Regions from separate parts of the Streptomyces sp. NPDC091416 genome, predicted to be linked through region 1. Evidence: riboswitches for the same ligand, from Rfam matches in the RefSeq annotation. Region 1 holds a riboswitch; each other region holds the start of a gene.
The links. Region 1 has a riboswitch for cobalamin ahead of ACIQMX_RS11820 (ABC transporter substrate-binding protein). Riboswitches for the same ligand answer to the same signal wherever they lie in the genome.
Positions count from the first base shown of each region.

Region 1 (5,504 bases):
CAGGACGAACAGGGCGCACAGGGCGATCCACACCGTGACCAGTCCTGTCGGCCGGTCCCACGCCAGCAGCACCGCGACGGCCACCATGACCACCGTCCAGTTCAGCGGCTGCCTCGCGCGGTGCACCCACCGGCCGACCGGGCCGCCGGTGAAACCGGCCGCGTCCCGTACGGCCCCGATGCCACCGCTCCACATCGCCATGACCCGGCTCGCCGCACGGCCGCCGCCCGTGAGCCACGCGGCGAGCGCCACCACCGCGCCGACGGTCACCACCAGACGGACTCCGGCGCGCAGATAGCCGACCAGCGTGTCGAACACCGCCCCCGCCGCAGGCTGGGAGACATGCGGGGGCAGGCTGTCGAGATAGAACGCGCGCCCGGCCCACAACCCGAGCCAGAGCAGTGCGGCACCCACCGCCATGGCCAGCGCCGCGGTGACCAGCGCCCGCCGGCGGCGTACCGCCAGCAGGACCCCGCCCGCCGCCACCACCAGCGTGAACACGGGAAGCCAGAAACCGAGGAGTTCGAGGGCCCGGAAGCCCTTCTTGGCCTTGCCGACCGATTCCGAGGTCAGCAGGGTGTAGTCGGTGTGGATCTCGGGAATCCGCTCGGCGACCGTCAGACCGCGGTCCACGAGGCGCTGTTTCACCCGGTCGATGACCGGGGCGAGGTCCAGGGTCACGGTGTCCCCGGTGAGCTCGACCGCGCCACCGCCCTCGCCGGTCAGGGCCTTCACGACGGAGGCGTGGGCGCGCCGGTTGAGTTCGCTCCACACCCGCGCGAAGGCGTCACTGGTGACGAAGCGCTCCACGGTGCCGTGCACGAAGTTCGTGACGCCCGCGGTGAGCGGGTCACCGAGCTTCCGGAGGGCCTTGTCCACCACGGGCCGGTCGGCGGGCGCGACGTCCGCCAGCAGCGCGTCGATGTCCAGATGGGTCATCACGGCGTCGGTGACACGTGCGGTCACCGCCGCCTGTACATCGGGGTCGGAGGCCAGCGGCTCCATCATGTCCACATAGCGGTCCGTGTCGCCGGCGACGTCGCTCGCCCAGCTCGACAGGACGCTCAGCGGGGTGAGCACGGCCGCGACCAGGATCAGCAGGACCGCGAAGAACGAACGCGGACGCAGCCGTGAGCGGGCCGGTGCGCGGGCTTCCTCCAGCTGTGCCACCCGGGCCCGCAGGGCTTCCAGTTCGGCGTGTTCGTCCTGTGCCGCGGGCTGATCGGGGTGCCGTTCCATGAACCAAGGGGATGTCCTGTGCGCCCGTACAGCGCGGCGGATTGCTGCATACAGGTGACGGACGGCCGCCCGGCCGCTGCCGTACCGGGTCTCGCCGCCCGGCCGGGCACGGCCCGCACACCGGCGTGTGGAGTGTCCTGAACGTTTCCTGATCGTTCCCGGTTTTATGAACACTATTTTCGACAGCACCCCACCTTCGGAGGCCGGAACCGGTCTCGTCGCCGGCCCGCTCAGCACCGTGCTCCTCGGTCCGGACGCCCGCAGCGAGCACGGATTCTGGCGCAGGCTCGTGGCCACCGAGCCGTTCCGGCGACCGCTCTGGCCGCCTCCCGGCCCCACGCCCGACGAGCGCCTCGCCCTGGCCCACGCACGGCTGCGCACGCTCAACAACGCACTGGACAGCGCCGCCCGCCCCGCCGCGGACCCCCGCGCCCTGGCCGCACTGCACGAGTGGCTCGCTCCGGTGGACCCGGCGTTCGCCACGGTCGCGGGCATCCACTACAACCTCTTCCTCGGCAGCCTCCTGGACCACGACGCCGACAGCCCCCGCGATCTGTCGGACTTCCTCGGGCTGCGGCGCGTCGGCACCTTCCTCTGTACGGAGGTGGCGCACGGCAACGACGCCACCGCCATCGAGACGACCGCCACCTACGACCCCGAACGGGACGGGTTCGTGCTGCACACCCCGCACGCCGGCGCGCAGAAGTTCATGCCCAACACCAGTCCGGCCGGCGGCCCCAAGTCGGGACTGGTCGCCGCCCGGCTGATCGTCGACGGCCGCGACCGGGGAGTCTTCCTGCTGCTGGCTCCGCTCACGGACGCGTCCCGGGCGCTTCCCGGGATCCGGGTGCGCCGGCTTCCCGCCCGGATGGGCAGTCCGGTCGACCACTGCCTGACCTCGTTCGACCAGGTCTTCGTGGACCGCGGGGCGCTGCTGGGCGGTGCGCAGGGGCGGGTCGGCGAGGACGGGGTGTTCCGCAGCGGCACCGACGGACGCACGCGCCGCTTCCTCGCCTCGATCGGACGGGTCACCACCGGCCGGATCTGCATGAGCGCCAGCGCGGTGGGCTCGGCCCGCACCACGCTGGCCGTCGCCGTCCGCTACGGGGGCCACCGCTTCGTCTCGGGCGGCCGCTCGGCACCGCCGGTCCCGGTGATGGCGCACCGCAGCCACCACGGCCCGCTCGCCGAGGCCATGGCCACCGTCTTCGCGATGAGCCTGCTGCACCGGCGCGTGCTCGACCGGTGGGAGAAGGCGGCGGCCCGGCCGCCCGCGGAGCGGGAGACGGACGAGCGCCTTGTGGACATCGCCAAGGCGTGGATCACCTGGCAGGCCCGGTCCGTGATCGTCGAATGCCGGGAGCGGTGCGGAGCCCAGGGCCTCCTGGAGAACAACGGGATGACCGAACTCGTCACCGGGATCGAGGGCGCCATCACCGCCGAGGGCGACAACCTGGCCCTTCACGCCCGGGCGGCGGCCGGGCTGCTCGCCGACGCGTCACGGCGCCCGCGGGAGGAACCGGCCGCCGCTCCCGCCGGCGGCGACCTCGCCGACCTCCGATTCCTCGGCCGGCTCCTGGACGAGGTGGAGCACATCTGGTTCGCCCGGGCGGCCGCAGGGATGGCGGGGGCGGCGGAAGGCGACCCGCTGGAGCGCTGGAACGCGGCATCCGGGCCGGCGCTGCGGGGGGTCGAGGCCCATGCGTACCGGCAGGCGGCCCACGCCTACGAGAACGCGCTCGCGGCGCTGCCCGGCGGCGAGGCCCGCGCGCGGCTGGACGAACTGGCCCGGCTGTTCGCGCTGCGCTGGGTCGCACGCAACAGCGGGGACCTGCTCGCGGCCGGCCACCTGACCCCCGCTCAGGTCGACGGACTGAGCGAGGCCACCGAACAGCTCGTCTCCACCGTGAGCGGCCACCTGCCGGAACTGGCCGCGTCCTTCGCCCTGCCCGGTGAACTGCTGGCCGACTGGCCCATCGCGAGTGCCCGCTACACCGACGCGTACGACGACCCCGGCGCCTCCTGGCACCCCACCGCGGCCCCGGAAGCGGCCTCCCCGCGCACCCCTGGAGGCGAATCGGTTCACCACAACGCGTGACCGGGAAGGGGCCGCGGCGGGGCCGCCCCGGACGGTCCGGCGGGCCGGGGGGGGGGGGGGGGGCCCCCCCCCCCCCCCCCCCCCCCCCCCCCCCCCGGGGGGGGGCCCCCCCCCCCCCCCCCCCGCGCCCGCCCCCCCCCCGCGCGGGGCGGGGGGGGGGGGGGGGCGCGCCGCCGCCGCGGGGGCGCGGGGGCTATTGGCGGGGGGGGGCGGGGGGGCGGGGGGGGGGCGGGGGGGGGGCCGCCGCGCGGGGGCGGGGGGGGGGGGGGGGGGGGGCCCCCCCCCCCCGCCCGCCGCACCCTCCGCACCGCCGCTGAGCTGGGCAGAGGCTCGTGGTAGCGTGCCGGAGCCAGTCGAACTCCACATAGGGGTCAGGGAATCCGGTGCGAATCCGGAACTGACGCGCAGCGGTGAGGGGGACGGGCGGGGCCACGGCCACTGGGAGACCACGGTTTCCCGGGAAGGCGTCCCGTCCGCATGAACCCGAGTCCGAAGACCTGCTGGCACCCGCGGTCCGGTTCCGGGCCGCGGAACTCCGTACGGGCCCCGCGCATGGGCCCAGAGACGCCGAGGTGTCCCGTGCCGCCCATAGCCGGCCCCGCCCGCTCCGCCGCCCTGCTCACCGCCGCCCTGATCCTGCTGACGGCCTGCGGCGGCGGAAAGGAAACCGCCACCGCCGAGTCCGCCGACGCCGACGGCTATCCGGTCACGCTGAAGAACTGCGGACGGACCGTCACCGTGGAAGCGGCACCGGAGCGCGCCGTGCCGGTCGACCAGGGATCGGCCGAGATCCTGCTCTCGCTCGGTCTCGCCGACCGGCTCGCCGCCACGGCCACCTGGACCGATCCGGTCCTGAAGGGCCTGGAGAAGGCCAACGAGGGCGTCCCGCGGATCTCCGACAACCGCCCCTCGTCGGAGAAGGTCCTGGACCAGGAGCCCGACTTCGTCAGCGCCTCGTTCGAGTCGACGCTCGCCAAGGGCGGTGTCGCCCCCCGCGAGCAGTTCGAGGAACTCGGCGTCCCCACCTACGTCTCGCCCGCCGACTGCACCGCCAAGGACAACAGCAAGGACGGCGACGGAGTCCGCACCGGCGCCCTGACCATGGACAGGGTCTACGCCGAAGTGCGTGATCTCGCCCAGGTGTTCGGCGTTCCGGAACGGGGTGAGGCACTCGTCGCCCGACTGCGCGCCCGGGTACGGAAGGCGACGAGCGGCATCGACGCCTCCGGGGCCTCGCTGCTGTACTGGTTCGCCAACTCCGAGGCCCCGTACCTGGCAGGCTGCTGCGGTGCGCCCGGCATCATCACCCGGGAACTCGGCGCGAAGAACGCCTTCGACGACACCCATGAGGAATGGCCGCAGATCAGCTGGGAGACGGTCGCCGACCGCAACCCGGACGTGCTGGTGATCGGCGATCTGACCCGCAAGTCGCAGACCGCCGAGAGCGCCGCGAAGAAGATCGCCTTCCTGGAGTCGGACCCCGTCACGAAGAACATGGACGCCGTCCGGCACAAGCGCTATGTGCTGCTCAGCGGTCAGGCGATGAACCCGACCATCCGGACCGTCGAGGGCGTGGAGCGCGTGGCCGCCGGCCTGCGGACCTTCGGGCTCGCGGGGTGACGGACACCGAACGGGCCGCGGCGGCGCGCGAGGACAGTGCTGCGGACGTCGCCCGGCCCGGTCGCCGGGACTTCCGGGGCGTCCGGGGCTTCCGGGAAGGGTTCCTGTGGGCCGCCGGCCTTCTGCTGCTCGCCCTGTCCGTCGCCGTCGCCGTCACCATCGGCCCGGCCCGGATCTCCGTCGCCGACGTCTGGTCCGCGGTCGCCTCCCACCTCGGCGCGGGCGAGTCGCGGCTCAGTCCGATCCGCGACGGCATCATCTGGAACCTGCGTATGCCGCGCACGCTGCTCGCCGCCGTCTGCGGTGCGGGGCTCGCGGTCTGCGGCACCGTCATGCAGTCGCTGCTGCGCAATCCGCTCGCCGATCCGTTCGTCCTCGGGGTCTCCTCCGGAGCCTCGACCGGTGCCGTCGTCGTGGTGGTCCTCGGGGTCGGCGGGGGAGCGGTCTCCCTGTCGGCCGGGGCGTTCATCGGGGCCCTGTGCTCCTTCGCCCTGGTCATGCTGCTCAGCCACACCCTCGGCGGCAGCACCGACCGGGTCGTCCTGTC
Region 1 is NZ_JBIVTU010000003.1:258,373-263,876, forward strand. It holds gene ACIQMX_RS11810 (hypothetical protein) at 1-1,239, opposite strand, end outside; gene ACIQMX_RS11815 (acyl-CoA dehydrogenase) at 1,406-3,337, shown strand; cobalamin riboswitch at 3,671-3,857, shown strand; gene ACIQMX_RS11820 (ABC transporter substrate-binding protein) at 3,917-4,957, shown strand; gene ACIQMX_RS11825 (FecCD family ABC transporter permease) at 4,954-5,504, shown strand, end outside.

Region 2 (5,504 bases), on a different contig from region 1:
CGCCGTAGAAGAACAGCCCCTCGATGCACGCCGCGAAGCAGATCAGGTTCAGCAGGAAACGGCGGCGGTCCGCCTTCGTCTCCAGCCGGTCGATCTTCTCGACCGAGTCCATCCACTTGAAGCAGAACTGCGCCTTCTCGCGGATCGACGGGATCTCCTCGACCGCGTCGAAGGCGGCCGCCCGGTCGTCCGGGTCGGGCAGGTAGGTGTCCAGCAGCGTCAGATAGAACTGGACGTGCACGGCCTCCTCGAAGAGCTGCCGCGACAGGTACAGCCGCGCCTCGGGGGAGTTGATGTGCTTGTACAGCGTCAGCACGAGGTTGTTGGAGACGATCGAGTCGCCCGTCGCGAAGAACGCGACCAGCCGGCCGATCATGTGCTGCTCGCCCGGCGAGAGCTTGGCGAGGTCGGCGACGTCGGAGTGGAGGTCGACCTCCTCCACCGTCCAGGTGTTCTTGATCGCGTCCCGGTAGCGCTCGTAGAAGTCCGGGTAACGCATCGGCCGCAGGGTCAGTTCGAAGCCCGGGTCCAGCAGGTTCTTGTCGTTGGTGGAGCTCATTACTGGCAGGCCTCGCAGGACTCGGGGTTTTCGAGGGAACAGGCGATCGCGTCCGCGTCGGGCGCGGGTGCCTGCTCGGGGATCGGGGCGGCGGACGCCGCACGGGCGATCCGGGTCGCCGGGCGGGAGCGCAGGTAGTACGTCGTCTTCAGCCCCTGCTTCCAGGCGTACGCGTACATCGAGGAGAGCTTGCCGATCGTCGGCGTCTCCAGGAACAGGTTGAGCGACTGGCTCTGGTCGAGGAACGGCGTACGGGCCGCAGCCATGTCGATCAGTCCGCGCTGCGGGATCTCCCACGCCGTGCGGTACAGCGCCCGCACCTCCTCGGGGATCCAGGCGAAGCCCTGCACCGAGCCGCTCGCCTCGCGCAGCGCCTCGCGGGTCCGCGCGTCCCACACGCCGAGCTGCTTCAGCTCGTCCACCAGATACGCGTTGACCTGGAGGAACTCACCGCTGAGCGTCTCGCGCTTGAACAGGTTGGAGACCTGCGGCTCGATGCACTCGTACACACCCGCGATCGAGGCGATCGTCGCCGTCGGCGCGATCGCCAGCAGCAGCGAGTTGCGCATCCCGGTCTTCGCCACCCGGGCCCGCAGCGCGTCCCAGCGCTCCGGCCAGTTCAGCTCGGTGTCGTAGTGGTCCGGGTGCAGCACACCGCGGGCGGCACGCGTCTCGGACCACGCCGGCAGCGGGCCCGAACGCTCCGCGAGGTCGCAGGACGCCTCGTACGCCGCGAGCATGATGCGCTCGGAGATCTTCGTCGACAGGGCGCGGGCCTCGGGCGAGTCGAAGGGCAGCCGCAACTGGAAGAAGACGTCCTGGAGGCCCATCGCGCCCAGGCCCACCGGCCGCCAGCGGGCGTTGGACCGGCCTGCCTGCTCGGTCGGGTAGAAGTTGATGTCCACGACCCGGTCGAGGAACGTCACGGCGGTACGGACGGTCGCGTCGAGGCGCTCCCAGTCGATCGCGCCGCCCTCGACGAAGGCGCCGAGGTTGACCGAGCCCAGGTTGCAGACGGCCGTCTCGCCGTCGTCGGTGACTTCAAGGATCTCGGTGCACAGGTTCGAGGAGTGCACGACCCGGCCCGGCTCGGCGGTCTGGTTCGCGGTCCGGTTGGAGGCGTCCTTGAACGTCATCCAGCCCTGGCCGGTCTGCGCGAGGGTCCGCATCATGCGGCCGTAGAGCTCACGAGCCTGCATGGTCCTGCGGGCCAGCCCCTTGGCCTCCGCCGCCCGGTAGGCGGCGTCGAACGCGTCGCCCCACAGGTCGACCAGCTCGGGCACGTCGGCCGGGGAGAACAGCGACCAGGTGCCGTCCGCGTCGACCCGGCGCATGAACTCGTCGGGGATCCAGTGCGCCAGGTTGAGGTTGTGCGTACGCCGCTGGTCCTCGCCCGTGTTGTCGCGCAGCTCCAGGAACTCCTCGATGTCCGCGTGCCACGTCTCCAGATAGACGGCGGCGGCGCCCTTGCGCCGGCCGCCCTGGTTCACCGCGGCGACCGAGGCGTCGAGCGTCTTCAGGAACGGCACGATGCCGTTGGAGTGCCCGTTGGTGCCGCGGATCAGCGAACCGCGGGCGCGGATGCGGGAGTACGAGAGGCCGATGCCGCCCGCGTGCTTAGAGAGGCGCGCCACCTGGTGGTAGCGGTCATAGATCGAGTCCAGCTCGTCCAGCGGGGAGTCCAGCAGGTAGCAGGAGGACATCTGCGGGTGCCGGGTGCCGGAGTTGAAGAGCGTGGGGGAGGAGGGCAGGTAGTCCAGCCGGCTCATCAGCCCGTACAGCGCGGCTACCTCGTCCAGAGCGCGCGCGGAGTTGTCCTCGGCCAGACCGGAGGCGACCCGCAGCATGAAGTGCTGCGGGGTCTCGATGACCTGGCGGGTGAGAGGGTGGCGCAGCAGGTAGCGGCTGTACAGGGTGCGCAGGCCGAAGTAGCCGAAGCGGTCGTCCGCGCCGTCGGCGAGCGACTGGGCGACGATCGCGTCCAGGGCGGCGGCGTGGAGGGTCACGAACTCGGCGGTGCGGTCGGCGATCAGGCCCTCGCGGTGACCGACGGCGACCGATGCGGAGAACGAGGTCGCGCCCTGCCCGGCCGCCTCGTCCGCGATGGTGCGGGTGAGGAGGCGGGCGGCGAGCCGGGAGTAGGCGGGGTCCTCGGAGATCAGGCCCGCGGCGGCCTCGGTGGCCAGCGAGCGCAGCTCGGCCTCGTCCGACCGGGCGTTGCGGCCGCGCAGTGCTGCGGCGGCGACGCGTCCGGGGTCGGTGTCGGGCAGGTCGGCGGTGAGGTCGGTCAGGGTCCGCAGCAGTGCGGTTCCCGGTCCGTCGCTCGTGCTTCCCGTTGATTCGGCCGCTGAAACCGGACCGGCTGGCGCGATGGTCACGCGGTGCTCTCCCTCGCTCGGCTCGGGGCCTCGGTGGAGCGGGGGGCGGCCGGGCGGAGCGCGCCAGGGCAGCGCTCCGTGCGGCGTCCACCGGCCCATCCACGAGGCCCGGACGTCTGGGCATCCGGATCGGACGAGCCGGATGCGCTGTCGGCAGGACCTCGGACTGGAGGTGCGCAAAAGGCACCGAACATACCGTTGCGGGACAGTTCCGGATTCGCACCGGATTTCCCTGCGGCGACAGCGAGCACGAGCATACATGTGGGGGCTGCCGGATGCGGCAGCCCCCACATGTTGTGTCGTGCCTGCGCTCACGCCGCAGGGCGAAGCTCCAGACGGAACGTCAGCAGCGTCAGACCGGCGACGGGGCTCCAGTCCCTCTCCGGTGTGCGGACGAAGCCGAGGCGCTGGTAGATCCGGTGGGCCCCGTGCATCGCCGGCTGCGTCGACAGGACGATCCCCGTGACCCCCGCGGTACCCCGTGCGCGGTCGATACAGGCCCGTACGAGCGCCTCCCCGGCTCCTGCGCCCCGGGCCTCGGGGGAGACCGCCAGGGTCCGGAATTCCGCCTCGTCCGCCGCGGCGATGTCGGCCCACGGGTTGCCCGGCGGGGCGTAGGTGACCCCGCCCAGGACATGGCCCCGCGCGTCGGCGGCCACCAGCACCTCGGCCTCGGCGGCCCGGCGGGGGACGTCGCGCAGCTGGACCAGGTACGGGTCGTCGGCGCCGAGGTCCAGGAGGCCGTCGCCGAGGTAGGCCCCGGCGGTGATCTCGCCGAGGAGTGCGTGTTCGGCGGGCTCGATCGGCCGGATCGTCATGTCCATGGGGGCAGTCTGCCGCACGGGCGGGCCGTGGCCGCAAGCGGATATCGGGGGTACGGGAACGGGCCGCCGCGCCCCTCCGGGGAGGAGTGCGGCGGCCCGCTCACGCATGCCGTCGGTCAGTGGCCGCCCGGAGCACCGGCGGTGGCCGGCGGCAGCTCGGTCTTCACGCCCGGGTCGCCCGCGTCCGCGGTGTAGTCGCCCGGGGAGGTCTCGTCGATGCCGGCGGGCGCCTTCACGGCGTTCAGGACGAACGTGAGGACGACGACGACCACGACGTTCAGCACGAAGGCCGTCAGACCGATGTAGCCGATCTCGCCGAGGCCGGGGATCTCCTTGGAGGACCCGCCGAAGTGCTTCTGGGTCGGGCTGGCGACCCCGTACGCGGCGAGGGTCCCGTACAGCATGCCGACCGCCCAGCCCGCGAGCAGCGCCCAGCGGTGGAACCACCGGGTGAACAGTCCGCCGACCAGGGCCGGCATCGTCTGGAGGATCCAGATCCCGCCGAGCAGCTGGAAGTTGATCGCGACCGTCTTGTCCATGGTGAGGACGAAGGCGAGCGCGCCGACCTTCACCAGCAGCGACACCAGCTTGGAGACCTTGGTCTCCTGCGCGGGGGTGGCGTCCGGCTTCAGGAAGTCCTTGTAGATGTTGCGGGTGAACAGGTTCGCCGCGGCGATCGACATGATCGCCGCCGGCACCAGGGCGCCGATGCCGATCGCGGCGAAGGCCACGCCCGCGAACCAGTCGGGGAACATGTTCTCGAACAGCTGCGGGATCGCCAGCTGGCCGTTGTCCACCTTGACGCCGGCGGCGATCGCCATGAAGCCGAGCAGCGCGAGCAGGCCCAGCATCAGCGAGTACAGCGGCAGGATCGTCGTGTTGCGGCGGATCACGTCACGGCTGCGGCTGGAGAGCGTCGCCGTGATCGAGTGCGGGTACATGAAGAGCGCCAGCGCCGAGCCGAGGGCCAGGGTGGCGTAACCCCACTGTCCCGCCTCGCCGGGGGCGAGTCCGGCCACCGGTTTCCCGGCCGCCTCGTTCTTCGCGGAGAACGCCTCGCCTGCCTTGGCGAAGATGTCGTCGAAGCCGCCGAGCTTGATCGGGATGTAGATGATCGCCACGGCGATGACCAGGTAGATGAGCCCGTCCTTGACGAACGCGATCAGCGCGGGAGCGCGCAGCCCGGAGGAGTACGTGTACGCGGCGAGCACCGCGAACGCGATCAGCAGCGGCAGGTCCTTGATGAACCAGTGCGTGTTCTCGCCGCCACCGACGCCCATCACGTCCAGCACCGCCTGGATGCCGACGAGTTGGAGAGCGATGTACGGCATCGTGGCGAGGATGCCGGTGACGGCGACCGCCAGCGAGAGCCCCTTGGAACCGAAGCGGCCGCGGACGAAGTCCGAGGTGGTGACGTAGCCGTGCTTGTGCGAGACCGACCACAGGCGCGGCAGGAACGTGAAGATCAGCGGATACACCAGGATGGTGTAGGGCACCGCGAAGAAGCCGGCCGCGCCCGCCGCGTAGATCGCCGCCGGGACGGCGACGAAGGTGTACGCCGTGTAGAGGTCGCCGCCGAGCAGGAACCAGGTGACCCAGGTGCCGAACGACCTTCCGCCCAGCCCCCATTCGTCGAGGCTGGCCTCGTTCTCGGCCTTGCGCCAGCGGGCGGCCATGAAGCCGATGACCGTGACGGCCAGGAAGAAGAAGATGAAGACGCCGAGTGCGACGCCGTTCACGCCG
Region 2 is NZ_JBIVTU010000001.1:314,751-320,254, reverse strand. It holds gene ACIQMX_RS01185 (ribonucleotide-diphosphate reductase subunit beta) at 1-559, opposite strand, end outside; gene ACIQMX_RS01180 (ribonucleoside-diphosphate reductase subunit alpha) at 559-2,937, opposite strand; cobalamin riboswitch at 3,072-3,207, opposite strand; gene ACIQMX_RS01175 (GNAT family N-acetyltransferase) at 3,249-3,761, opposite strand; gene mctP (monocarboxylate uptake permease MctP) at 3,878-5,504, opposite strand, start outside.
Region 2: linked by a shared signal. The riboswitch ahead of ACIQMX_RS01180 (ribonucleoside-diphosphate reductase subunit alpha) and the one ahead of ACIQMX_RS11820 (ABC transporter substrate-binding protein) in region 1 are both predicted to bind cobalamin.

Region 3 (5,504 bases), on a different contig from region 1:
CTCCGCGCGCTCCTGCGGTTCACCCGCGACCAGGGCATCGCGTCCGTGCACGGGGACGCCGACCTCGACAACATCGCCTCCCAGAACGTCATGACCGCGGCAGGCATGCGCCTCGTGAAGGAGGACGCGCTGCTGAGGTACTACCGGATCGACTGGGACGGTCCCGCCGCGCAGGCGTGAGCCGCCGTCCCTGCGCGGCAGGGCCCGCCGGGGAGGCCTGATCTCCCCCGGCGGGCCCTGCCGGACCACTCAGCCGACCGTGACCGGCCGTTTCGCGCTCCCGCCCGTGACCGCCTCCGGTCCCGGCGTGAGCAGCCGTTCGGTGAGGTAGCCGAAAACGAGCCCGAAGGTCGTCCACAGCGTGGCCTGCACCGCGAGCGTGGCCAGCCTGAACTCCCACAGCAGGGAAGCCGGGAAGTCCTTGCCGACCTCGTTGAAGGAGGGCAGGAAGGCATAGGCGAGGCCGATGACCAGCACATAGCCGGCAGCGGCGGCGATGGTGGCGTTCCAGTTGCCCAGGCGCGGAGCGAGCCGTCTGCCGAGGATCACGGCGGCTACCGCCAGCAGCACGCTGAGCGCGACCATCAGGAAGAACAGCGTGGTGCGTTCGCCGATGGTGTCGGGGTTGCCGACGGCCGGCGGATTCGCCGGGTACTTCAGGAACGGAACGATGTACACGGTCAGCAGGGCGGCTCCCGCGATCAGCGCGGCAGTGGCTCTGGGGCCGAAGCGGCCCAGCCGGCCGAGTGCGTAACAGAAGACCAGTGCGGCGATGCCGCCGACGGCGACGCCGAAGACGAGCACACCGGTGGCGAGGCCGCCGGTGGCCTGCATGCCCCGGCTGACGAGTTCCTCGCCGCCGTGGTCGTGACTGTGACTGTGCGCCTCTTCGAGGGCGATGGCCGCGTCGACGCGCGACTCGCCGAGGAAGTACGCCACCGCAAGCGCGAACGCACCGGCGACGAGGCCGGCCAGCATGCCGCGGACCAGCAGAGCTCTGACAGATATGGAGTTCATGAGGGATTCCCCTGGATCAGCCGGATGGATCAGTGGCAGGGGAAACCGAGAAGGTGACGGCCGTCGTGGACCCACTCGTGCACGCCTTCGCCCGAGATGAGCGCGGTGGCGCCCTGCTCGGCGCCGACGAAGTAGAGCAGGATCAGCATGACGACGCCGAAGAAGACCGCCCAAGGGGCGAGTGCCTTCAGCGAGATGGGGGTGATGGCGGGTGTGACCGTGGCGGGGGCAGCACTCTGTGCCATGGCAGAACCTCCTGAGGGAACACGCGTCCCGATCGTGGTGCCTGAGACGAGGGTGCTGGGTCTGACTTCCCGTACGGGTACGGGTTCACAGTGGCGCGACCGTGCCGGATTCTCACCGGACTTCCGTCACACCCTCGTCGTGTCGTCGCGACCATACCGCTTGGGCGTGACGGCCGCCATGGTGCCCGCGGGCGGGCCGCAGGGCCCTGGATGCCATGGTGTGCTTGGCCTCGGGGCCACTGTTCAGGGAGTTGAGGGCGGGTATGACGGTACGGGTGATGTTGATCTCACCGGGGATGAACGGGGCGCTGCGCGAGGCCCGGTTCGCCGGTGACGCACCCCTGGACGGCTCCGGACTCCGGCCGGCCCGGGCTGCTGCCGCCGCCGGCTCGGTCCCGGCCGCGGACCAGTGGGTGCGAGGACCGTCCCTCCGCTGCAACGGCACCGCAAAGGCACTGGGGCTGCGGACGGAGACCGAACATGCCCTGCGTGACTGGGAGATGGGCCGCTGGTCGGGTGCGCGGCTGTCCGATGTGAGCGCGGACGAGCCGGACGGCGTGGCGGCCTGGCTCGCGGACCCGGAAGCCGCTCCGCACGGGGGCGAGTCGCTGCTGGAACTCTGCGGCCGTGTGGGCGCGTGGCTCGACTCCCTGCCCGGGGACGGCCCGGGCCGGGTCCTGGGCGTGGTCGAGCCTGCCGTGATCCGGGCCGCGGTCGTCCGCGCTCTGGCCCTCCCGCCACCGGCGTTCTGGCGACTGGACGTGGCACCACTGACGGTGACGGAGCTCAGCGGCAGGTCGGGGCGGTGGAACCTGCGCTGCGGCCGTCCGCTCGTACCGGAGGCGGGGATGCGGTGACGGTGGCCCGGAAGCGCCGGTCACCGCGCCGGCGGGGACGGATACTCCCCGCGTGGGACTTCACGCCCTTCCCCGCCGGCCCCCGCGCGCCGCGTTGAGCCTCGCGTCCAGCGTGATGGCGGCGTCGATCAGGGCGAGGTGGGTGAACGCCTGCGGGAAGTTACCGAGTTGACGCCCCGTCAGGGCGATCTCCTCGGAGTACAGGCCGAGATGGTTGGCGTAGGTGAGCATCTTCTCCAGGACCAGCCGGGCCTGGTCGGTGCGTCCGGCCCGCGCCAGGGCGTCGACGTACATGAACGTGCACAGGGAGAACGTTCCCTCCGACCCGCTCAGCCCGTCGGGCGAGGCCTCGGGGTTGTAGCGGTAGACGAGGCTGTCGCTGACCAGTTCGTGTTCCATCGCGTCCAGCGTGGTCCGCCACATCGGATCGTCCGGCGTGATGAAGCCGACGGTCGGCATGCGCAGCAGGGACGAGTCGAGCACGTCGTCGCCGTAGTGCTGGACGAAGGCCTTCTTCGCCGGGTCCCAGCCCCGGTTGAGCACCTGCTGGTAGATGGTGTCACGGGCGTCCACCCAGCGGCCGCGGGCCGCCGGACGGCCGTCGTCGGTGGCGATACGGACGGCGCGGTCGAAGGCCACCCAGGACATCACTCGGCCGTAGGTGAAGTCCTTCCTGCCGCCGCGGGTCTCCCACAGGCCTTCACCGGGCTGGTCCCAGTGATCGACCAGCCAGTCGAGAAGGGTGTGCAGCGCGGCCCAGCCCCGCGTGTCGAGGTGCATGCCGTGCTGATGCGCGAAGTAGATGCTGTCGAGCGCCTCACCGTAGATGTCCAGTTGCAGCTGGCTCGCCGCTCCGTTGCCGATGCGGACCGGGGCGGAGCCGGCGTAGCCCTCCCAGTGCTCCAGGCTCTCCTCGACCAGATCGGAGGAGCCGTCGACGCGGTACATGATGTTCAGGGGCCCGGTGCCGCCCTCGTGACCGGCCTCTTCCTTCACGCGGTCGTGCAGCCAGCTGATGAACGACCTGGCCTCTTCCCTGAACCCCAGGCCCAGCAACGCGTACACCGAGAACGACGCGTCACGGATCCAGGTGAACCGGTAGTCCCAGTTGCGTTCTCCGCCCAGTTGCTCGGGCAGGCCCGCCGTGGGGGCTGCCACCAGGGCGCCGGTGGGGGCGTACGTCATGAGTTTCAGCGTCACGGCCGAGCGTTCCACCGCCTCCCGCCACCGGCCCGCATAAGTCGACTGGCCCAGCCAGGAGCGCCAGAACTGGACGGTCTCGTCGAAGAGTTGCTCGAACTCCGCCACGGAGACCTCGTGCGGCGGCCCGTCCGGGGACGACTCCATGACCAGGCCGCGCTGCTGGCCGGCCCGCAGGGACAGGTTGAACTGGAGGTCGTTGTCGCCCGAGAGGATGTTCAGCAGCCGCTCGTCCTGTGGCTCGCGGACGGCGTGGACGGCGAGATTCACGTCCGGTGAGGTGAACAGGGCCCCGCGCTCCGTGATGTGCAGTTCGTGCGGTGCGCGGCCGTAGTCGAAGCGCGGAGCGATCTCTCCTTCGAACGCCATGCTGCCCCGGACACAGCGCAGCATGCGGACCAGACGGTGCCGGTCCGTCGCCTTCGTGCCGGTCACCGGCATGAAGTCCACCACCTCACCGGTGCCGGCCTCGGTCATGAAGCGCGTCACGAGGACGGCGGTGTCGGGATGGTAGAGCTGCTTGCTGGTATAGGTGTCGGCGACCGGACGGACGGTGAAGTGACCGCCCTTGCGGTGATCGAGGAGAGCGCCGAAGACGCTGGGTGAGTCGAAGCGCGGACAGCAGAACCAGTCGATCGTCGCGTCCGTGCTCACGAGAGCCGCGGTCTGCAGGTCTCCGATCAGACCGTGGTTCTCGATCAGGGGATATTCATCCACTTTTACGCCCCTTTCGGCACCGACGCCCCATCGTATGCCGACGGCGTCGCCCCGTCCTGATGAGAAGTCGCCCCGTCGTGATGAGGAAGTGAGCGCGGTGACGGCCGGTCCCGGCCGGGGCCGTAGGCTCTGCACATGAGGGAGAGGCAAGCCGGCGGGGCCGTACGGGGACCGGGGCGACCGCGCGAGGAACGGGTCACCGGAGCCGTGCTCGACGCGGTCGTGGAGCTGGTCACCGAGCAGGGGATGGCGGCGGTCACGATGGACGTCGTCGCGACCCGGGCCGGGGTGAGCAAGCCGGCCATCTACCGGCGGTGGCCCACCAAGCAGGATCTGATCATCGCCGCCGCGGAGACCCGCATCGGCGTCCTTTCGGTGCCCGATCTGGGCGACTTCGGCGCCGAGCTCCGCTTCGTGCTGACCGCCCGGCTGGAGGCCTACCGGCTGCCGGGTTCGAACCGGCTGCTCGCGGGCCTCATCGCGGCGTCGGCCGATGCGGGCGCGGCGCGCGGCCAGTACGCGGAGTACACCGAGCGGATCATGAGCGAGACGAGGCGCGTCCTCGAACGCGGAATCGCCCGCGGCGACGTCGCCCCCGACACCGACGTCCGGGCCGCCGCCACTCTCGTGGCCGCGCCCCTGGTCTTCCGGCTGATCGGCGAGATGGAGCTGCCCGACGACCGCTTCGTGGACTCGCTGGTCGATCTCGTCACCAAGGCCGTCGGCGTGGCCGGCTGACGGATCCGGGCGCCGATGTCTCCCGATCCGCGATCCCCTGCCCCACACGCCGCCTTGCCTCACGCGCTGCTCACCCATCCGTCCCGCGGGCGTGGCGGCCGTCACCGGAGTACCGCACGGCCACCCGGCCACACGGCCGGGAACTGCCGGTGAGAGCGTCCCGGCGCGTTCGACGGGGCGCGGTGCCGAGTCCCGGCCACCGGCCACCGGCCACCGACCTGAGCGGACGCCGCGCCCGGGACCTGCGGAGGTCAGCCGCCCGTGGCGAACCCGGGGAAGAGCGTCATGCCGCCGTCGACGTAGAGCGTCGTCCCCACGACGTAGTCCATGAGATCGGACGCGAGCAGGACCACGGCGTGGGCGATGTCCTCGGGGTCCCCGATCCGGTCGTAGGGGATGAGGCGCAGGAGATCCTCCCGGGCTTCGGGGGTTTCCCATGCGCTGCGGTTGATGGGGGTTCTGATCGCCCCGGGGGCGACCGCGTTCACCCGGATCTTCTCCGGCGCGAGTTCCTGGGCCAGGGTCTGCATCATCATCTGCACGCCTCCCTTGGAGGAGGCGTAGTTCACGTGCCCCGCCCAGGGGATGACCTGGTGCACCGAGCTCATGCAGATGATCTTCCCGGCCGCCCGGGACACCTCGGGGACGACACCGCGTCGGCGGAACTCCTTGGTCGCCTCACGTGCGCACAGGAACTGGCCCGTGAGGTTGACGTCGAGCACCTTCTGCC
Region 3 is NZ_JBIVTU010000010.1:170,508-176,011, reverse strand. It holds gene ACIQMX_RS28080 (GNAT family N-acetyltransferase) at 1-180, shown strand, start outside; gene ACIQMX_RS28075 (CbtA family protein) at 250-1,017, opposite strand; gene ACIQMX_RS28070 (CbtB-domain containing protein) at 1,047-1,262, opposite strand; adenosylcobalamin (AdoCbl) riboswitch at 1,308-1,401, opposite strand; gene ACIQMX_RS28065 (histidine phosphatase family protein) at 1,526-2,119, shown strand; gene ACIQMX_RS28060 (glycoside hydrolase family 15 protein) at 2,180-4,036, opposite strand; gene ACIQMX_RS28055 (TetR/AcrR family transcriptional regulator) at 4,172-4,774, shown strand; gene ACIQMX_RS28050 (SDR family oxidoreductase) at 5,026-5,504, opposite strand, start outside.
Region 3: linked by a shared signal. The riboswitch ahead of ACIQMX_RS28070 (CbtB-domain containing protein) and the one ahead of ACIQMX_RS11820 (ABC transporter substrate-binding protein) in region 1 are both predicted to bind cobalamin.

Region 4 (5,504 bases), on a different contig from region 1:
CACCCCTTCCCGTCCGGCGCCGCCGGACGGGAAGTGAGGTGGTGTCGGGCGTCTGGATCAGCCCTCGGCGCCGTCGGTGTTGATCCTCAGCAGATAGGTATCCATGATCCACCCGTGCTCGGCCCGCGCCTCGGCTCGCATCCGGCGAATGCGGCCGGAGACCTCGTCGAGCGGTCCGGAGACCAGGATCTCGTCAGGCGTGCCGATATAGGCGCCCCAGTAGATCCATATGCCGCTGCCGGCCAGGTGCCGGAAGCTTTCGCGCGCGTCGAGCATGACGACGATGTCGCCGTCGTCGTTCGGGAAGGTCTCGGAGAGCCGTCGGCCCGGGGTGATGTGGACCGGCCCGCCGATCCGGTTCAGGCTGATGCGGTGTCGGGCCGCCAGGGCGGAGACGCTGCTGATCCCGGGAATCACCTCGTACGAGAACGCCACCTCCTCGCGGGCTCGGATGCCGTCGAGGATGGCGATGGTGCTGTCGTACAGCGAGGGGTCACCCCAGACCAGGAACGCACCGCACTGCCCCGGGGTCAGCTCATCGCGGATCAGCTCCTCGCAGACGTCGGCACGCCGACGACGCCAGTCGTGAACCGCGTCGGTGTACCCCGCGAACTGGTTCTGGGAACGGTCGCGCCAGGGATCGTCGGCCTCTACTACGCGATACGGCCTCCGTACGTGCTCGTCGAGGATGTCCCGTCGCAACCGGGTGAGGGAGTCCTTTTGGTTGCCCTTGCCCAGAACGAAGAAGACATCCGCTCTTCGCATGGCCTTGACGGCGGCCAACGTCAGATGGTCGGGGTCACCGGTTCCGATGCCGATGACCTGAAGATGCCGGAGCTCGGTACTCATCTGGGGGCATTCCTCCCACGGACGTCCTGGCATTCAGCAAGCCAGAGGTATGTCCAAGCCACCCGTGCTCGCTGCGCTGTGGCCGGGGCGCCTGTCGGCGCCCCGGCCTTCGGAGCCTTCCGGTCAGGAGGTGGGCAGTTCGCCTCGGACCGTGCGGGCCGCTGTCACGAGGTTCTCCAGGGACGCCTGGGTCTCGGGCCAGCCGCGGGTCTTGAGCCCGCAGTCCGGGTTCACCCACAGCCGCTCCGCCGGGATGGCCCTCAGTCCCTTGCGGAGCAGGGCGGCCGCCTCCTCGCCGCTCGGCACCCGGGGAGAGTGGATGTCGTACACGCCGGGCCCCGCCTCGCGCGGGTAGCCGTGCTCCGCCAGTTCGCGGGCGACCTGCATGTGGGAGCGGGCGGCCTCGAGGCTGATGACGTCGGCGTCGAGGTCGTCGATGGCCTGGACGATGTCGCCGAATTCGGCATAGCACATGTGGGTGTGGATCTGGGTGTCCGGCCGTACGCCGCTGGTGGTGAGGCGGAACGCCTCCGTCGCCCAGGCCAGATAGGCCGGATGGCCGTCGGCGCGCAGGGGCAGGGTCTCGCGCAGAGCGGGCTCGTCGACCTGGATGACCGAGGTGCCGGCGGACTCCAGGTCGTTCACCTCGTCCCGCAGGGCGAGGGCTACCTGCCGGGCGGTGTCGCCGAGCGGCTGGTCGTCGCGGACGAAGGACCAGGCGAGCATGGTGACCGGTCCGGTGAGCATGCCCTTGACGGGCCGGTCGGTGAGGGACTGGGCATACGTCGTCCAGCGCACCGTCATCGGCTCGGGGCGGGAGATGTCGCCGGCCAGGACCGGCGGGCGGACGTAACGGGTGCCGTATGACTGCACCCAGCCGTGCTGCGTGGCGAGGTACCCCGTCAGCTGCTCCGCGAAGTACTGGACCATGTCGTTGCGTTCGGGCTCACCGTGCACCAGGACGTCCAGGCCGGTCTTCTCCTGGAAGGCGATCACCTCCTGGGTCTCGGCTTCGATGCGCTCCTCGTACCCGGCCGAGTCGATCCTGCCCGCGCGCAGGTCGGCGCGCGCGGTGCGGAGTTCATCGGTCTGCGGGAACGAACCGATGGTGGTCGTCGGCAGCAGGGGAAGCCCGAGGTGCGCCCGCTGGGCGGCGGCCCGCTCCCCGTACGGCTGGGAGCGGCGACCGTCGGCGTCGGTGATGGCGTCGGCCCTGGCCCGTACGGCCGGGTCGCGGGTGATGGGAGAGTCGGAGCGGGAGGCGAGGTCGGCGCGGTTGGCAGCGATCTCGGCGGTCACCGCGCCGGTGCCCTGGGCCAGCCCCTTGGCCAGCGTGACGATCTCGGCGGTCTTCTGCCGGGCGAAGGCCAGCCAACGCAGGACCTGCGGCTCAATGTCCCGTTCGGCGGCGGTGTCGAGGGGGACGTGCAGCAGGGAGCAGGAAGCGGCCACATCGACCCGGTCGGCGAGGCCGAGGAGCGTGGCCAGGGTTGCCAGGGACTTCTCGTAGTCGTTGATCCAGACGTTGCGTCCGTTGACGACGCCGGCGACGAGCCGCTTGCCAGGGAGCCCGCCGGCAGCGGCGAGGTCTTCGAGGTTGGCCGCCGCCGCGTCGGTGAAGTCCAGCGCCAGGCCCTCGACCGGCGCCTTGGCCAGGACGGTGAGAGCCTCGCCCAGCCGGTCGAAGTAGGACGCGACGAGCAGCTTGGGCCGGTCCGTGAGGGCGCCGAGGTGCCGGTAGGTGCGGGCGGCGGCGTTCAGCTCGGCCGAGGTGCGGTCCTGGACCAGGGCGGGCTCGTCGAGCTGAACCCACTCGGCGCCGGCGGCTCGGAGATCCGCGAGGACCTCCGCGTAGACCGGAAGGAGCCGGTCGAGCAGGGTGAGCGGTTCGAAGCCGGCCGGCACCCCGGGGGCGGGCTTGGCGAGCAGGAGATAGGTGACCGGGCCGACGAGCACGGGCCGGGCCCTGTGTCCGAGCGCGAGGGCTTCCTTGAACTCGGTGACCTGCTTGGTGGAGTCCGCGTTGAACACGGTGTCGGGGCCGAGCTCGGGCACGAGGTAGTGGTAGTTGGTGTCGAACCACTTGGTCATCTCCAGCGGGGCGACGTCCTGCGTGCCGCGCGCCATCGCGAAGTAGCCGTCGAGCGCGTCGGCATGGACGGCCTCACGGTGCCGCTGCGGGACGGCGCCGACCATGACACTGGTGTCCAGGACGTGGTCGTAGTAGGAGAAGTCTCCGGTGGGGAGCTCGTGGACGCCGATGTCCGCCAATTCCTGCCAGTTGGACCGCCGCAGCTCGGCTGCTGTCTGCCGGAGGACGTCGGCGGTGATCCGGCCCTTCCAGTAGCCCTCGGTGGCTTTCTTCAGCTCCCGGTTCGGACCCTGCCGGGGGTAGCCGAACACGGTGGCTCGTGCTGCCGCGGATGCGGGCTGCGCTGTCACGGAAATCTCCTTCGCGAGACGACTCCTTGAGATCCCGGAGACAGGACACGGGCGCGAAGGGATGACGAACCAGACGGAACACGTGCACGCCCTGGGCGTGAGGCTCTGTCTGGTATGTACGCCGACCCGCCCACGAGGTCACCGGGATATCCGTACGCGAGTGGTCACGTACGGGCAACGGGCAGGTCTTCGGACTTGCGGGCGCGCCTGCCGGGGCAGACTCCTACTGGCCGTCGCTTCCCAGATCCGACCGGATCCAGTGCTCATGACGGCGATCGTTCCCGCTTACCGCTGCGGGGCAGTCCCGGATTCCCACCGGGTTCCCTCTTGCGACGCGTCTGCCTGGCGGGCAGGGCGAACCAGCTGCACCGGCCACCATAGAGGGTCGAGGGTTGTTCGGACGTCGCTATCCAGATCCCGGGATGTGACGGGAGCGGGATCCGCCTACACACCTGCCGAGGACGTCGCCCTGGACGCCGTACTGAACGCGGCTCGCAGCGAGCACCTCTCGAACCCGGTGGAGACCGTGCCTCCGTCCGGCAAATCGACCGCCCACGTCGTGCGCCAGACTCAACGCAGCCGGCCCGAGAAGCAGGATGCGGTTGCCATCGACCCATTGAAGATTTCTTGCCAGTTGATGCGCGGTGGAACCTCAAGACGATGTGCCGCCCAGCCGCGGCAGTGCATCCTCTAGGGATTCGATACTCAACAGTCATCCCCCGTTTAAGGTTCTTGTGTTCTATCCGCTCTCACACGTTCTCATGGCTTCGTACACCGAGAGGGTGTGGAGTTGCCTTCTGCGCAACTCCACACCCTCATCCATACTTCTTGACCAGCGATGCAGGCTACGAAAGTGCATCGCGGCCTGACCTCTATCTTTCGCTATGAAAGACAGAGGCTAGCGGTAGGCTTCAAAAAATGGGCGCTCGACTTTTCTCGAAATCGAGAAAGGGCGGAACTCTGGATCCTTGAGGATTCGGCAGATGAATTCCGAGGTTGAAATCTCATCGAACTGATGCCAATCGTCGAGAGGTGAGGTTCTGGCAACGATGGGCCACTTCTCGGGGCTTGACGAGGCATTTGCGAGCCAGAAGTACTGCGCTTCTGTCATCGAATTACCCCAGAGGATGAGGCCAATCTCTCCGTGAAACACCTCGTACGGGTCGAACGGACCGGAAAGGGGCGTCTTATCCGCGCACTCTCTCATTGAGTTCCATCTCCCGAGCATCCCCTCCGGATCTGCTCCGTTCACAGGCAGCACTTTCAGGTACCCGCTGAAGGCGCCGTGACCGAAAAGTTCGCTGATTTCTTTGAAGTCGACCGGGAGGGATATTTCGAACTTACGCTCGACCTCATTCCAGTCGATCTCCTGCGGCTCGGATTGCCAACCGGTGATGGAGAGGAGTTCGTCGACCCTTTCCATGTTGACCTCATTCCTGATGCTAGTTGTCGCTACTGAGATGGAACCCGCGAAGCCCATCGGTGATGCGGTCCACCACTCGGAGGCTCGCCACCGAGTAATCCAGGGGCAAGCGGTTCCGCGCTGTCACCCTTCGCACGAACTCAGCCACCCCCACGCGCATTTCGCCGGCCGACAAGGTACGCCTCTGTTCCCCACCCGAACCCACTTCAGCCCCCAGCCGTCATTCCCGGGAGCCTCATCGGGACGCCCGGCGGGGGACCTGGCGGTCCCTCCTCCAACCAAGCGAAGCCGTGGCCGAAAACGTCACTGCGACGACGGGCTTTCGCCGGAGGAGTGCTTGGTGCGAGGGGTGGCGTAGCCGGCGAGGTTGTCGCGGTACTCGCCTGCGCCGGGTCCCAGCCGGTGCAGGCGATCAGGCAGAGGCCGGCGCCGGACGCGGGGTCGGCGACTTCGGCCGGCGCCCGCCGAACGAGGAGCTTGCGGCGCCGGTTGTTCATGGCGACGGCCTCCAGGTCCGTGGACGGCCACCGCGAGAGATCGGTGCCCCTCGGGAAGCACTGACGCAGCGGTTCGTTCGCCGGCCGCTGCCAGGGCGAGTTGTGCCGTTCCTGTGTGCGGGGCGGGGTGCGGGGGAGTTTCAGGGGAGACGGCGGTCGACGAGTGCGGGACGTCGCTCCCGGGGCCCGGCGCGAGTGAGGCCGGGTCCCGCATCAAGCATTTCGGCTCGGTCAGCCGGGCTGCAGCCTGGACGCGGCGCCCGTTCGGTCGGGGCGCGCAGGGTGTAGTCCGT
Region 4 is NZ_JBIVTU010000024.1:21,926-27,429, forward strand. It holds gene cobF (precorrin-6A synthase (deacetylating)) at 58-849, opposite strand; gene metE (5-methyltetrahydropteroyltriglutamate--homocysteine S-methyltransferase) at 973-3,291, opposite strand; cobalamin riboswitch at 3,454-3,670, opposite strand; gene ACIQMX_RS39435 (hypothetical protein) at 4,190-4,714, opposite strand; partial or broken gene ACIQMX_RS39440 (IS30 family transposase) at 5,161-5,313, opposite strand.
Region 4: linked by a shared signal. The riboswitch ahead of metE (5-methyltetrahydropteroyltriglutamate--homocysteine S-methyltransferase) and the one ahead of ACIQMX_RS11820 (ABC transporter substrate-binding protein) in region 1 are both predicted to bind cobalamin.